Regions from separate parts of the Lysinibacillus sp. FSL K6-4013 genome, predicted to be linked through region 3. Evidence: riboswitches for the same ligand, from Rfam matches in the RefSeq annotation. Region 3 holds a riboswitch; each other region holds the start of a gene.
What was found. Region 3 has a riboswitch for cobalamin ahead of MHB39_RS11795 (glutaredoxin). Riboswitches for the same ligand answer to the same signal wherever they lie in the genome.

Region 1: linked by a shared signal. The riboswitch ahead of MHB39_RS10965 (hypothetical protein) and the one ahead of MHB39_RS11795 (glutaredoxin) in region 3 are both predicted to bind cobalamin.
Region 2: linked by a shared signal. The riboswitch ahead of MHB39_RS10975 (ABC transporter substrate-binding protein) and the one ahead of MHB39_RS11795 (glutaredoxin) in region 3 are both predicted to bind cobalamin.
Region 4: linked by a shared signal. The riboswitch ahead of MHB39_RS14085 ((2Fe-2S) ferredoxin domain-containing protein) and the one ahead of MHB39_RS11795 (glutaredoxin) in region 3 are both predicted to bind cobalamin.

Annotation. Positions count from the first base shown of each region.
Region 1 covers NZ_CP152031.1:2,213,628-2,216,788, reverse strand. Annotated here, with positions in the region: gene MHB39_RS10970 (translation factor GTPase family protein) at 1-742, shown strand, start outside; gene MHB39_RS10965 (hypothetical protein) at 1,057-1,812, opposite strand; cobalamin riboswitch at 2,038-2,222, opposite strand; gene MHB39_RS10960 (C39 family peptidase) at 2,399-3,010, opposite strand.
Region 2 covers NZ_CP152031.1:2,217,257-2,220,417, reverse strand. Annotated here, with positions in the region: gene MHB39_RS10985 (S9 family peptidase) at 1-108, opposite strand, end outside; gene MHB39_RS10980 (precorrin-3B methylase) at 180-857, opposite strand; gene MHB39_RS10975 (ABC transporter substrate-binding protein) at 909-1,901, opposite strand; cobalamin riboswitch at 2,064-2,251, opposite strand; gene MHB39_RS10970 (translation factor GTPase family protein) at 2,434-3,161, shown strand, end outside.
Region 3 covers NZ_CP152031.1:2,384,903-2,388,063, reverse strand. Annotated here, with positions in the region: gene nrdE (class 1b ribonucleoside-diphosphate reductase subunit alpha) at 1-964, opposite strand, end outside; gene nrdI (class Ib ribonucleoside-diphosphate reductase assembly flavoprotein NrdI) at 961-1,320, opposite strand; gene MHB39_RS11795 (glutaredoxin) at 1,317-1,541, opposite strand; cobalamin riboswitch at 1,659-1,837, opposite strand; gene MHB39_RS11790 (hypothetical protein) at 2,138-2,797, opposite strand; gene MHB39_RS11785 (hypothetical protein) at 2,791-2,985, opposite strand.
Region 4 covers NZ_CP152031.1:2,835,428-2,838,588, forward strand. Annotated here, with positions in the region: gene cobJ (precorrin-3B C(17)-methyltransferase) at 1-1,126, opposite strand, end outside; gene MHB39_RS14085 ((2Fe-2S) ferredoxin domain-containing protein) at 1,131-1,502, opposite strand; cobalamin riboswitch at 1,648-1,828, opposite strand; cobalamin riboswitch at 2,080-2,264, shown strand; gene MHB39_RS14090 (energy-coupling factor ABC transporter permease) at 2,412-3,158, shown strand; gene MHB39_RS14095 (energy-coupling factor ABC transporter substrate-binding protein) at 3,161-3,161, shown strand, end outside.

The DNA.
Region 1 (3,161 bases), 170 kb from region 3:
TGGTGAGCCGCAAATTTTATATATGGAAACCATTGCGACAACCGTAACGGGCTATGGTCATTTCGAGCCCCTCAAGCATTATGCAGAAGTGCATTTATTAATGGAGCCAAATCCACGTGGAACAGGTAATACCTTCAGCAATGCCTGTCATGCAGATCATTTATCCATAGGCAATCAGCGCCTTGTTGAAAAGCACCTGTTTGAGCGTGACCATCATGGGCTACTGACAGGCTTCCCTGTAACAGATATTCATTTTACACTTCTAACAGGTCGCGGGCACAACGAGCATACATCAGGGGGAGATTTCCGTGAAGCCAGTTTCCGTGCTCTGCGCCAGGGGCTGGAGCAGGCACAAAATGTACTACTAGAACCCTATTATCGCTTTAAAATGAAGGCTTCAAACGACTATATCGGCCGTATGATGACTGATATTCAGCAAGCAGCAGGCACATTCGATGACCCGATTTTATCTGAAACGGATGTTATCCTAACAGGTCGTGCGCCTGTTGCCACTTTAATGAGCTACAGTGCAACCTTTGCCGCCTATACAAATGGGAAGGGTGCACTCACACTCCAATTTGATGGCTATGATGTGTGCCATAATACAGAGGAGGTGATTGCACAGATTGGCTATGATAAAAATGCCGACCCTGAGTATAGTTCCTCCAGTATCTTTTGTGCAAAGGGCAAAGGATATACGGTTCCGTGGCAAGAAGCACAGGCAGCCATGCACTGCCTGTAAAATTGGGTGATTTTGTTCGCGTGAAGGCTTTGCTTGCTTTCGCGGGTATTCGTCGCTCTAGCGCGGGTATTTCACTTGCTTCCGCGAGTATTCGTCGCTCTAGCGCGGGTATTTCACTTGCTTCCGCGGGTATTCATCGCTCGAGCGCGGGTATTTCACTTGCTTCCGCGGGTATTCATCGCTCGAGCGCGGGTATTTCACTTGCTTTCGCGGGTATTCATCGCTCGAGCGCGGGTATTTCTTGCTTGGGCGTAAATTATCTGTACCCTGCAATAAAATGATTACAAGCCCTCCAAAAATGGAGGGCTTGTTTTTTATAGTGCACCGACTGCTTTCTTTGTTGGTTTGTCCAACAAATATGCGGGTTCAACTATTACATAGTCATGCTTGTTCGTAAAATCAATCAGTACCTTTCCTGGTCGACTTTTTAATAGTTGGAGATGGTCAATTAATTGCAGCAAAAGCTCGTGACCATTGCCACGTGGATGCCAGTTGAAATGATAATCATTTAACGCTTGCACTGCTTCAATAAATTGGGCATATTCCTGCTGCACAAATGCGATGAGTTTGTCATGATGAGGTGCTAAATCTTGTAAATATGTTTCATAAAAGCGCATGACAATCGAGCATAATAAGTCATTGACACGAGCGGCACTTAAAACAGGCTTTGGCTCCAATGATAGACGGTCGAGGTTGGGCTTTGCGCGTGTAGAATCAATGCGCGTAATTAAGTGATACGCTTCTCCGTTGACCTCATAGACAATCGGATTGGTCGGCATGTACATCATAAAACTATTCGTCTTTGTTTTGAGTTCATCTGCTATGGCTGCTTTCGCTAAAAGATGACCGTCCACATCCCCATTTTGTATCCAAATAATTTCTTTATTATATAAGATTTGCTCAAAGAAGCGATCGTTGCGTATCAGCTTCGTTGCTAATAATTGATCGATTAGCGATTCGACCACCATTCTTGTTTTTGCTTTCTTGGCAACTTCTGTGCGTGGTTGCTTACAAATGTTCAGATCTTCATAAGGCGTTTCCAACGTTGTCGTTCCATGAATATTTGTCATACGTGCATCCCCTTTGCGTACATATTTTCAAAACAAAAAGGACTCCCTACTTTTGAGGAAATCCTTCATTTTATCTTCTTTCATCACACAATGCCAAACAAACCCTAAGTATGTGTGAACGAGTTCGATTGTGAACCCTTTCATTTACTATGGGCGTTTGACGTACTGTGACGAACAGAGCATTCTGTTTTGTCAACATGCCACCTCCTATTCCTCGTAGGTTTATGGTGTGTACTCGTAACAGGCAGGTATCCTGACTCATGGTCATCGCTTCTTTTCTCCTTCCCGTCTAAAGACAGTGGATACTGAAAAGTCGCTCACATTTACAGTTGCGGGACAGTGTCGGATTCTCACCGACTTCCCTTTTAAGCAAATTGCACGCAATTTACACCTATTACTACACGCTATTCAGTTGTCATAGGAATGGAATGTACTTCACATTCCTTTAAACTATTAAAATCAATTGTAAATCCTTGTGAATTAAAAGTCAATTTTCACAATATTTTACAAACTATCATTTACCTATGAAACCTCTACCCGCAACCCTTTTAAATCGATAACTTTATTGAATAACCGCACCTGTCAATTAACATAAAGGTTCTACTGTTATATAAGTATTGCTATAAAGAGGCATCGTAATGTTTTTTACATTCCACAATTTTTTAAATTCATTAATAGCCACTTTTCGATTATAGCTATAGTTAGCATCATTACAATTCACCAGTTGCCTTAATGACTCTGAAAGGTAGACATACTGCTCGTCATATCCAACAACAGGGACAAAATGCAAATTAGGATAATCCTTATGTACTTTAATGAAAACAATTACGGGCGTCCCTTTACTAACCTCATACTTTAATGTATTTATTGTTCCTTTATAATAGCTTGTTTTCAATCCCTTTTTCCTTAGCACAGTCCGGATTCCCTTTGGATACACATTACCTGAACTCATTTTACTAGGGAAATTAGAATATAACGATTCTCCATCGGCCTCTATTCCAAAATGTCGCAACACATACGCTGTTGAAAATCCTGCACATTCCCTGTTGTTTTGTATATCGATCCTATTATTTCGTTTAATTTGATACTTAGCCGGATACTCTCTTTTTCGAAACTTTGGTATAGGGAATGTCATTAAATATCCATTAATGATTGTTGATATAACTATCCATAAAATAGCGGTTTTAACGATAAACATATTATCCCCCCATGCTTTTGTCCAATTACAACAATATTCAAAATCCTTTTACTTGCATCGTTCGCACAAGAAGCTCCTGCTCTTATTAAACAAACGGACCTGTTAAAGAGATCTTCATTCTTTATTATTGTAATCAGTATTATCTAAAGTA
Region 2 (3,161 bases), 170 kb from region 3:
ACGTGTCTCTACATAAACTACCTCTGTCCCATCTGGTGAAAGCTGTGGATCTGCTACTGATTTTAAGTGATAAAGATCTTCTGGTTGAATCCCTTGTTTCGATGTCATGTTCTTGCTCCTTTGTATTGTAATATTCTGTGCCTTACTACAATACTTCGACACCCTAAGTAATATTCCTGCTATTTAATCGAATTTTTTACTAGTTCCCAATATTCTGCGGACTTTGTTCTGCGATAAAATTTATAAAAGGGTTCATTTGGGCGAGCATGCTCCTTATAAAGGTTTATCAGGTGCAGTAAAACATCTTCAATTTGTGTGACGTCTACCCTCTTAGCGAATAAATTGCCAGCCTGTGCCTTTGCTCCCATCGGTACTGCTCCTAAATAGACATCAAAGCTTTCTTGTTGGTAAACGAGCCCAATATCATCATAGACTGCATTGTAGCAAGCTGATGCACAGCCATTAATATTGACACGGACTCTTGCAGGTACCGTCATCCCCACCATGGCATGATAGAGCTGTTCGGTTATCGGGGCAGCCTCCATTTTCTCACCATCACAAAAATCACAGGCCCTCATGGCAATGATAGGACCTGAGGGCACAACATAAAGACCCGCTTCCTGTAAGGCTTGTATCGCTTCTGACGCATCACTTGTTGGAATGGATACGAGAATACTGTAGGAGGCCGAATACTTTATTGCTCCCTTTTCGCCTGCAATTTCGGCTATTTTTTGAAATTGCGCAGGCGTATAATGCTTATTGATAATGCCGGGGCTGACTGCAAGACGTGTGAATTCACCATGACGGTTTAATGTTTCAAAAGTTTGATCTGGTACATTTTTTTGAAATGCGTTCATTTTTATCGCTCCTTATAAAAAAGGAGCTAGCAAAACGCTAGCTCGAATGGATTAAAAGTTTTCAGGATAGAAGCCCTTTGCTAAAATTTCAATCGCCTCTGCCGCACGAACCCCTTCAGACGCTGCTGAAAGTGGTAGAATAACAAAGCGCTCATTTTTAACAGCTTCCATCTCCTTCAATGCTGGATCATTTTTTAAGAATTGGATCTTTTGTTCTGCTGTTGTTTCACCGTAATCAATTACGACAACTACCTCTGGATTGCGGTCCACTGCATCTTCCTTCGACACAGTTGTCCAGCCTGATTCCACATCACCAAAGATATTTTGTCCACCCGCGATTGTCACTAGCTCATTCATAAAGTTTTGACCCGCTGTAAATACATCCTTTTCACCGCTATCAAACACAAGAATCCGTAATTTTTCGCTATCTTTTGGTAATTTAGCTTGTACTGCCTCTACATCTTTCGTCATCTGCTCAATTAAAGCTTCACCACGATCCTCAATACGGAAAATCTTCGCGATATTGCGAATATCGGTAAAAATATCCTCTAATGTTGGCTTTGTCATGTTGGAAGCCGTATGTAAATACGTATGAATGCCTAATTCTTCAAGCTCTTCTGGTGTGCCAACACCCTTTTCCCCGAAGCCACTTTTCCAGCCCGCATATAGGAAATCTGCCTCGGCATCAATGACTTGCTCCTTCGTTGGGTATTGATCGGAAAGGACAGGGACTTTATCGTATGCCTCTTGCAGTGGCTCGTAAATTTTATCATCCAAGTAAGCCGTCCCTACCATAGAATCCTCTAAGCCAAGCGCTAGCATGATTTCTGTTACATGTTGATTTAAGCTAATCGCTTTTGTCGGTGCTTCCTTATATGTTTGTGTTGTGTCATTATTTTCAATGGTTACTTCTGCTGCTGCCTCGGATGGCTCAACCTTTTCACCTTGTGCTGCTGATTCTGTTTTGTCCTTTGCGTTACAAGCCCCTAAAACAGCGACCAAGGCAATGATTATCATCAGCCAGATACTTTTCCATTTCTTCATGTCCTTTTCTCCTTTGTTGTTAAAATATAGAAAGAAATCAGAGACTTCTTTACTACCCAGGTGGTTGGAAGGGCATAAAAAAACCCTCTTGTCGCCAAGAGAGTAGCATAGTGAAATAACGGTATCATTACCTATATCACTATCCCCATCCTCGTGGTTCTTAGTCAAAAAATACATATTGGCAGGTATCCTGGCTTAGGTTCATCATCTATACGCCTTCCCATAGTTTCACTACAGTGGCATGCTGTATAGACTCCCCATTTACAGTTGCGGGACAGCATCGGAATTGCACCGATTTCCCTTTTAAGCAAATGACAAATGCCATTTGCACCAATACGTTCTATAATGTTCAATACTATTGATAGACTAGCAGAAGAAAATTTATCGCGCAATCAGTAGTATGATGCTAATAGTATAATCATCATTATATTAGCACTATTTCGACATAAAGACGAACTATTTTACAAGAAATAAAGGAGCTAGTATTCTGTTACAATAAAAAGATAGCAATCTATAGAAACGAGGATTTCCTATGTACAAAACAATCGGTGTACTTGCGCATGTGGATGCAGGGAAAACGACCTTCTCTGAGCAAGTACTTTTTCATACAAATAGTATTCAAGCCCGTGGTCGAGTCGATCATCAGGATACCTTTCTTGATCATCATGAGCTAGAGCGCAGACGAGGCATTACAATATTTGCTGAGCAGGGGCGCATAAGCATTGGCGACGATACATACACATTGATTGATACGCCAGGGCATGTCGATTTCTCCCCTGAGATGGAGCGTGCCATTCGAGTAATGGATTATGCCATTATTATCATTAGCGCTGTCGAAGGGATACAAGGCCATACAGAAACAGTGTGGCAACTTTTACGTCAATACCATGTTCCTACCTTTTTCTTTATTAATAAGATTGATCGTGAAGGTGCCAATGTGGAGGCTGTCATGAGTCAGCTTCACAAAGATTGCTCTCAGCATGTGTTGTTCGTCGATGAGCCGCTGCGAGCAGATTATGTATCAAATAGCATCATGGAATGGCTGGCGGAGCGCGACGAAGAATTGCTTGATGCCTTTCTGAATGAGTCATTGGAGCATGAACAGTGTCTTGCTCAGTTACAGGCAATGATTAAACATGAATGTGCCTTCCCCTGCTTTGCTGGCTCAGCCTTAAAGGATGAGGGCATTCAGGAATTTCTTGACCAGCTCCCACTGTTAACATGTACCCATTTTGACAAGGATGCCCCGTTTGAGGGCGA
Region 3 (3,161 bases):
GCTCGTAGTACATGTCTGAAATGGAAATCTCAGACATACGTTTGCCATATTCTTTAAAAATATCGTATGGGCTAAACAAAACAATATCCTTATCACGTTTCATCAGTTCGAAGAAAATACTAGGTATAATAATTCCTGTTGAAAGTGTAGCAAGACGAATTTTATCATCAGCATTTGGTTTTTTTGATGAAATGAAATTTTCTATGTCTGCATGGAAAATATTTAGATAGACAACACCAGAGCCATTTCGTTGCCCTAGCTGATTCGAATAACTGAAAGAATTTTCTAACAGTTTTGCTACTGGGATGACACCACTTGCACGATTTAATATCTCTTTAATTGGATCACCTAAAGGGCGTAAATCTGTTAAGTTGACCCCAACCCCACCACCAAGACGTGATAGCTCTAAACAATAGCCAATATTTTCGGCAATACTATTCATGGAGTCATCCATTGATAATTTAAAGCAGCTAACTAATTCACCACGTGCTTTCTTGCCACTATTTAAAGCAGTTGGTGTTGCAGGCTGATAAGCTTCCATCATCGCTTCGACAGAGCGTTCTGCTAGAGCTGTGTTTCCTTGAGCCAAATACAAAGCGATAATGACTATACGATCCTCATACTTTTCTAAGATCTCTTCCCCATCACGACTTTTCATAGCATAGCTATCATAAAATTTACTTGCGCTCATAAAGGATGGAAAGCGGAAATTATAATCATAGGCTTTTTTGTACAACTTCTTAATAAATTCCATCTCGTACATGTCGATAAATGCTTTCTCATAGTAGCCCTCATCAACTAAATAGCGGATTTTTTCCTCAATATCTATAAAATAACGCAAACGTACGTTAACATACTCTAAAAAGTAGCGGCGCGTAGCTTCGCGGTCCTTTTCTAACTCAAGTAATCCAGTTGTACTATAACGATTCAGTACGTCGTTATTAAGCTTTAAATAGGTTTTCATCCCATTACCCTCGTTTCATAAAACGTTTGTATTGCTTCGTAATCTGTTTGATTACCTTGTAAATCTAATTTCCTTACTAGGGGTACATGATACGTAGCAGCGATTTTCTCACCAGCAGCGCCAAATACATGATGACCGAAGTTACTATTACCACTGGCAACTACTCCTTTACAAAAATCCCTGTTTTTTTCTAAAAAACGTTGTACCTTTGCTGGAATGTCACCTAAACCATCTGTGTAGGTAATTAAAAGATAGGGCTTGTTCAATCGCAATTCCTCGGAGAGCTCGATACATTCTGCCTTTAATTTGGATACAACATTGCGCACATTGCCAGTACGACTAGCGAATACGATCATAGGGCAATCAACTCAATTTGAGAAACAATTTCCTGAACATCTCCTATAAAAGTTCCATTCATCTCTAAAACAGGCACACTTAAAAACCCTGCATTAATAATCGTTTGCTTTGCTTGTTCATCGTGATCAATGTTAACAATTTCAGCTTCAAGTCCTGCACGTTGTAGTTCAGATTTTACCCATAGGCATTTTGGACAAATTGTTTTCGTATAAAGTTTCATAGAAATCCCTCTTTTCATAAAATAAAAAAGCCTATCTCCTCTAGAGAGATAGGCTAAATGGAAACGTTAACATACCAAAAATACTGACGTTCCCATCTCTTAATCCCCGAAGAAATGATTAATTTGTTTTAGAAAGGCAGGTCTCCTGGCTTTGCTTCATTCTCTGATTCCCTTCCCATGCGAATGCACAGTGGTTGCAATCATCGTCAGCTTCACAGTTGCGGGGACAGCGTCGGAATTGTACCGAACTTCCCTTTTAAACTACATGTAGTAGTACCTTTGTAAAACGAACACAATATATAGTTGTTGTTCAATAGTTTTAAGTTTACCATCCTTCAAATGAAAAGTAAATCTAGATTCTAAACTTCTTTATTTTTGGATTATTCAGTATTTTTTATTATGTAGTTCGAAATAGATTATCACTAATTACTTATACCTAAACAAAATATATATTTTAAACGATGTACGAGATTTTCTATTAAAATCTATCTACAGTAAATCTATTCATTTATAGAATGCCTAAAATAATCTTGAATAGCTATGGAAACAGTCTATATTCTGAAGAAAAATAGACTGTTTGACACTAGGAACATCTATTAGTGCTTTTCAATAAACAGGGCCAATTCCTTATAAAATTCCGGCGTTGCAGCAGAATTTGTATGAAATTGAGGATTATATTTGGATAAAAGCTTATATAATTTAGTTGCAGTTAATAGATTCTGTTCTCTATCGTAAGCCCTAAAACGATCATAGACCTCTTTCACTTTCCCATTTACTGAATGTGAAAAGTAATATTGCACTTCTTTATCCTCTAAGTAGTCTAGTTGCCAATTGTAACATATTAAATTTGTGAGGAAAAACATTTCTAATGCTGGCATTTCTCCACCTTTCATTAGCAATGTCATGCCATAATCAAAGGCATTTTCTAACCATTTCACTCCATGACGGTCCCTGTAAAAACGAATTAATTTTTGTAGACCATGCCCTTGTTCTTTCACAAGATACGAGTGAATATTCGTATTTCCAGCATTTCTTTCCCATTCATCAAGAGAAAATTTATATTTTCTTATCAGTTTCATCCAAAGCTTTTGAAGTTTCTCTTCAGAAATAGCGTGTGTTTGTTTATTCCACTTTAACAGCATCTCTAAATATTCTAATACAAAGCATCTCTGGATCTCAAAATGATCCAAATTGCTAAATAGAGTATCTTGATCAATATCAATGCTATCCTCTAAAATTTTTTCATCTATCAGCATTCTATTGCCCCGACTAACTCACGTTTTATATTTAAATAGGCATAATTAATATTTTTGTAATCATCAGGATTTTCTTGTATTAATATTTTGATATAAACTTGTAGGGAAATCATGTGCTCACTAGAAAGGTTGTTCATTATTTGCTGCTTTAACTGATTTTCATAAAATAAAATTGAATGAGATGTCATCTTGTTCACTCCTATTCGTTCATAAAAAAAACATCTTTCCCCTTAGGTAAGATGCTAGCTATGACTTAAATACTACATAGTTCTTCAACCAATATAAAATAAGTCGTCTATACTGAATAGAGACCCTTTTCTTGGTTGTCGCACTATGAGTATGATGAAGGTAATTCGTCACACTC
Region 4 (3,161 bases), 450 kb from region 3:
ATTCCATCGTTCCCTCTTCCCCAACGACCTCTGCTAATGTCATCATTTGCTGGGGAGTAAAAAACTTATTAGCTACACCAGGACTAACTGCTAATTCAAAAATAGATTCTATTTTTTGCTGTACTAGCTTCGGTGTTACTTTGACTGCGCTTGTCCCTTTGACCATTGCGAGTGCCGCTGTAGCCATTTCAAGTGCTGTTTTTTTCGGCTTTGGCGTAGCGGCTATACTGGGTTTATTAAAACGCCCTGCATTAGGGTCAGCCGTAAAGTCATTTCGCGCTGTCCCTGTCTCTTGGTTCATTGCCCAAGGTTCATTTTCTTCGCGTAAACGTTGATGTGGACGTAATGGCTGTTTTTCTTCACCCAGGGTATATTTACGCTGGTAACCGCGGGGCGTAATCATCTTATTGTCATAGAAAAATGTTGATGAATTCCCGATAATGACAGTTGTCAGCATACCAATATCATGTTCTAGCATTTCTGCTAGTGTTGTCATGGTCACTTCTTGACGTTCCCGATAGGCACTTTTCACAAGCCCTACTGGTGTGTCTGGCGAACGATATTCTAAGAGAATTCGCTGAGCCTCGACAATTTGTCTTGTTCGACGCCCACTTTTAGGATTGTATAAAGCAATGACAAAATCCGCCATTGCAGCTGCCTCGACACGCTTTGCAATCAAATTCCAAGGTGTTAGATGGTCACTTAAACTGATTGTACAAGCATCGTGCATAATGGGTGCACCAAGTATACTAGCGCATGAATTAATCGCAGAAATACCAGGAACAATTTCTACCTCAATTCCTGTTGCTTCTGTCCAGCCTAGCTCAATTAACACCTCATATACTAATCCCGCCATGCCATAGACACCTGCATCACCACTCGAAATCACCGATACGATGCTCCCTGCCTCTGCTTGACGAACGGCTTCCTGTGCACGCGACACTTCTTCTGTCATGCCTGTACTAACAATTGATTTTGCACTTACTAAATCTTGAATCAGCTCTACATAGGTTTTGTAGCCTATAATCATCTCACTTTGTTGTAGTGCCTCTACTGCACGTGTCGTAATATGCTTAAAATCTCCAGGTCCAAAGCCTACTACGAAAATTTTTCCTTTTTGCGCCATGTTGTTACCCCTCTTTCACCTTTTCGATCCCTTTAATGGCAGTTGTTTGAGCAGTACGCTGTAATGTACCTTCACGAAGTGTAAAGACATGTTCGTTGTATAAGGATTCATGATGTAAATCTTGTACTAGTGTTCTAGCATGCTCTGTTGATGGCACACGATACCAATTCCCCTGGGGGTAGGCTATTACCACACAAGCATCCTTGCATCGTCCATTACAGCGCGTTCTTGTCGTATGTATTTCTTGATCGAGTGCTTGCCGTTGTATTTCATCTCGAATGGCTAAGGTAATTTCCTCACCATCCTTTTTCATACAGCTACTGCCATTGCAAATAAAGAGATGTGTTTTCATCCCCTCTAAATTCCAAGTTGTCATTTTCTGTCTCCCCTCATTTGCTTTTTGGAAAAAGAAAAACCTTTACTCTAGAACGAAGAGTAAAGGTTTTGTAGAAGCCAAATAAAAACGAATAGAATAAAATACAGGTACTCGCTTTCGCTTCAACTTCTCCCTCCGAAAAGTTTGCATGCACAATCAAATAAGCAGGTTTCCTGACTTAAGCTTCATTTTACTTTCGCGCCTTCCCAAGTTTGCCAGTGGCTTTGCGATTTCATCAGCTATTACAGTAGCGGGGGCTGTATTGGATTTTCACCAATTTCCCTATTATCTCGAGCTATTCGAGCACTTATTGACGTTTTATATGAAATTTTTATTAGAATTTTAAATAGAAAACTGTCTTTATCATATCTTATTATTTTAAAATTTCAATATTTCTTTAAAAATTTATGACAAATTTATCAATTATGAGGTGGACTAGGGTATAAAATTTATACAATCTACATAATTAGCACATGAAATATTATCAGAATATTCATCATTGACCTTTAATTAAAAAAATTTATAAAAGGTATAGCATATTTATGGAAATTCATGTTACACTTTGTCGTGAAATCTCACAATTTGAATGTTTTTCGGTGTAAAATGCTTGTCATTTTGCTTAAAAGGGAAGCCGGTTTGAGTCCGGCGCGGTCCCGCCACTGTAATAGGGAGCTTTATAGAAATGTCACTGTCCAACGGATGGGAAGACCTATAAAGCATTGAACTAGAGCCAGGAGACCTGCCGAAAAATAAGTGATCGTTTCAACCTACGAGGATAGGTGTGCGGCTTAGCAGATGAGAATGTTATTTGCTTTTTTAGCTATGCACTTTTCCACCACTGGAGAAGTGCTTTTTTTAATTACGCACGCAATATTCTAAAAATCTATAAATTAGTTAGGAGGAAAACTTTTGAAATTTTCTTGGTGGAAACTTAGTTATTTTTTACTGGCCTTTTTAATCGTGCCAAAACGTGCCTTTGCCATGCATATCATGGAAGGTTTTTTACCAATCGAATGGGCTATTTTTTGGTGGGTCATCTCTATTCCTTTTATCATTTTAGGATTGCGTTCTATTCGAAAAACCATTGAAGAAAATCCTGAAACAAAAATGCTTTTGGGACTTTCAGGTGCCTTTGCCTTTGTGCTATCCGCCTTAAAAATCCCTTCTGTTACAGGTAGCTGCTCTCATCCAACCGGTGTAGGTCTTGGAACAGTTCTCTTTGGCCCTCTAGCTATGAGTGTAATTGGAACAATCGTTTTATTATTCCAATCTTTATTATTAGCACATGGTGGAATCACAACTTTAGGGGCTAACGCCTTTTCTATGGCTATTGTAGGTCCTTTTATTGCTTACTTTGTCTTTAAAGGAGCACAAAAAATAGGCTTGTCATTTTCACTAGCCGTATTCTTTGCAGCCATGCTTGGTGATTTAGGTACATATGTTGTGACTTCTGTACAACTAGCACTAGCCTTCCCTTCTGAGGTTGGAGGCTTTATGGCATCCTTTACAAAGTTTGCAGGTATTTTTGCCTTAACTCAAATTCCTTTAGCCGTGAGTGAAGGCATTTTAACCGTCATTGTGATGAATTTCTTGAAAAAATACAATATTAGCGAATTAAAAACTTTACGTGTTTTCTCAACAAAGGAGGCACATTAAAGA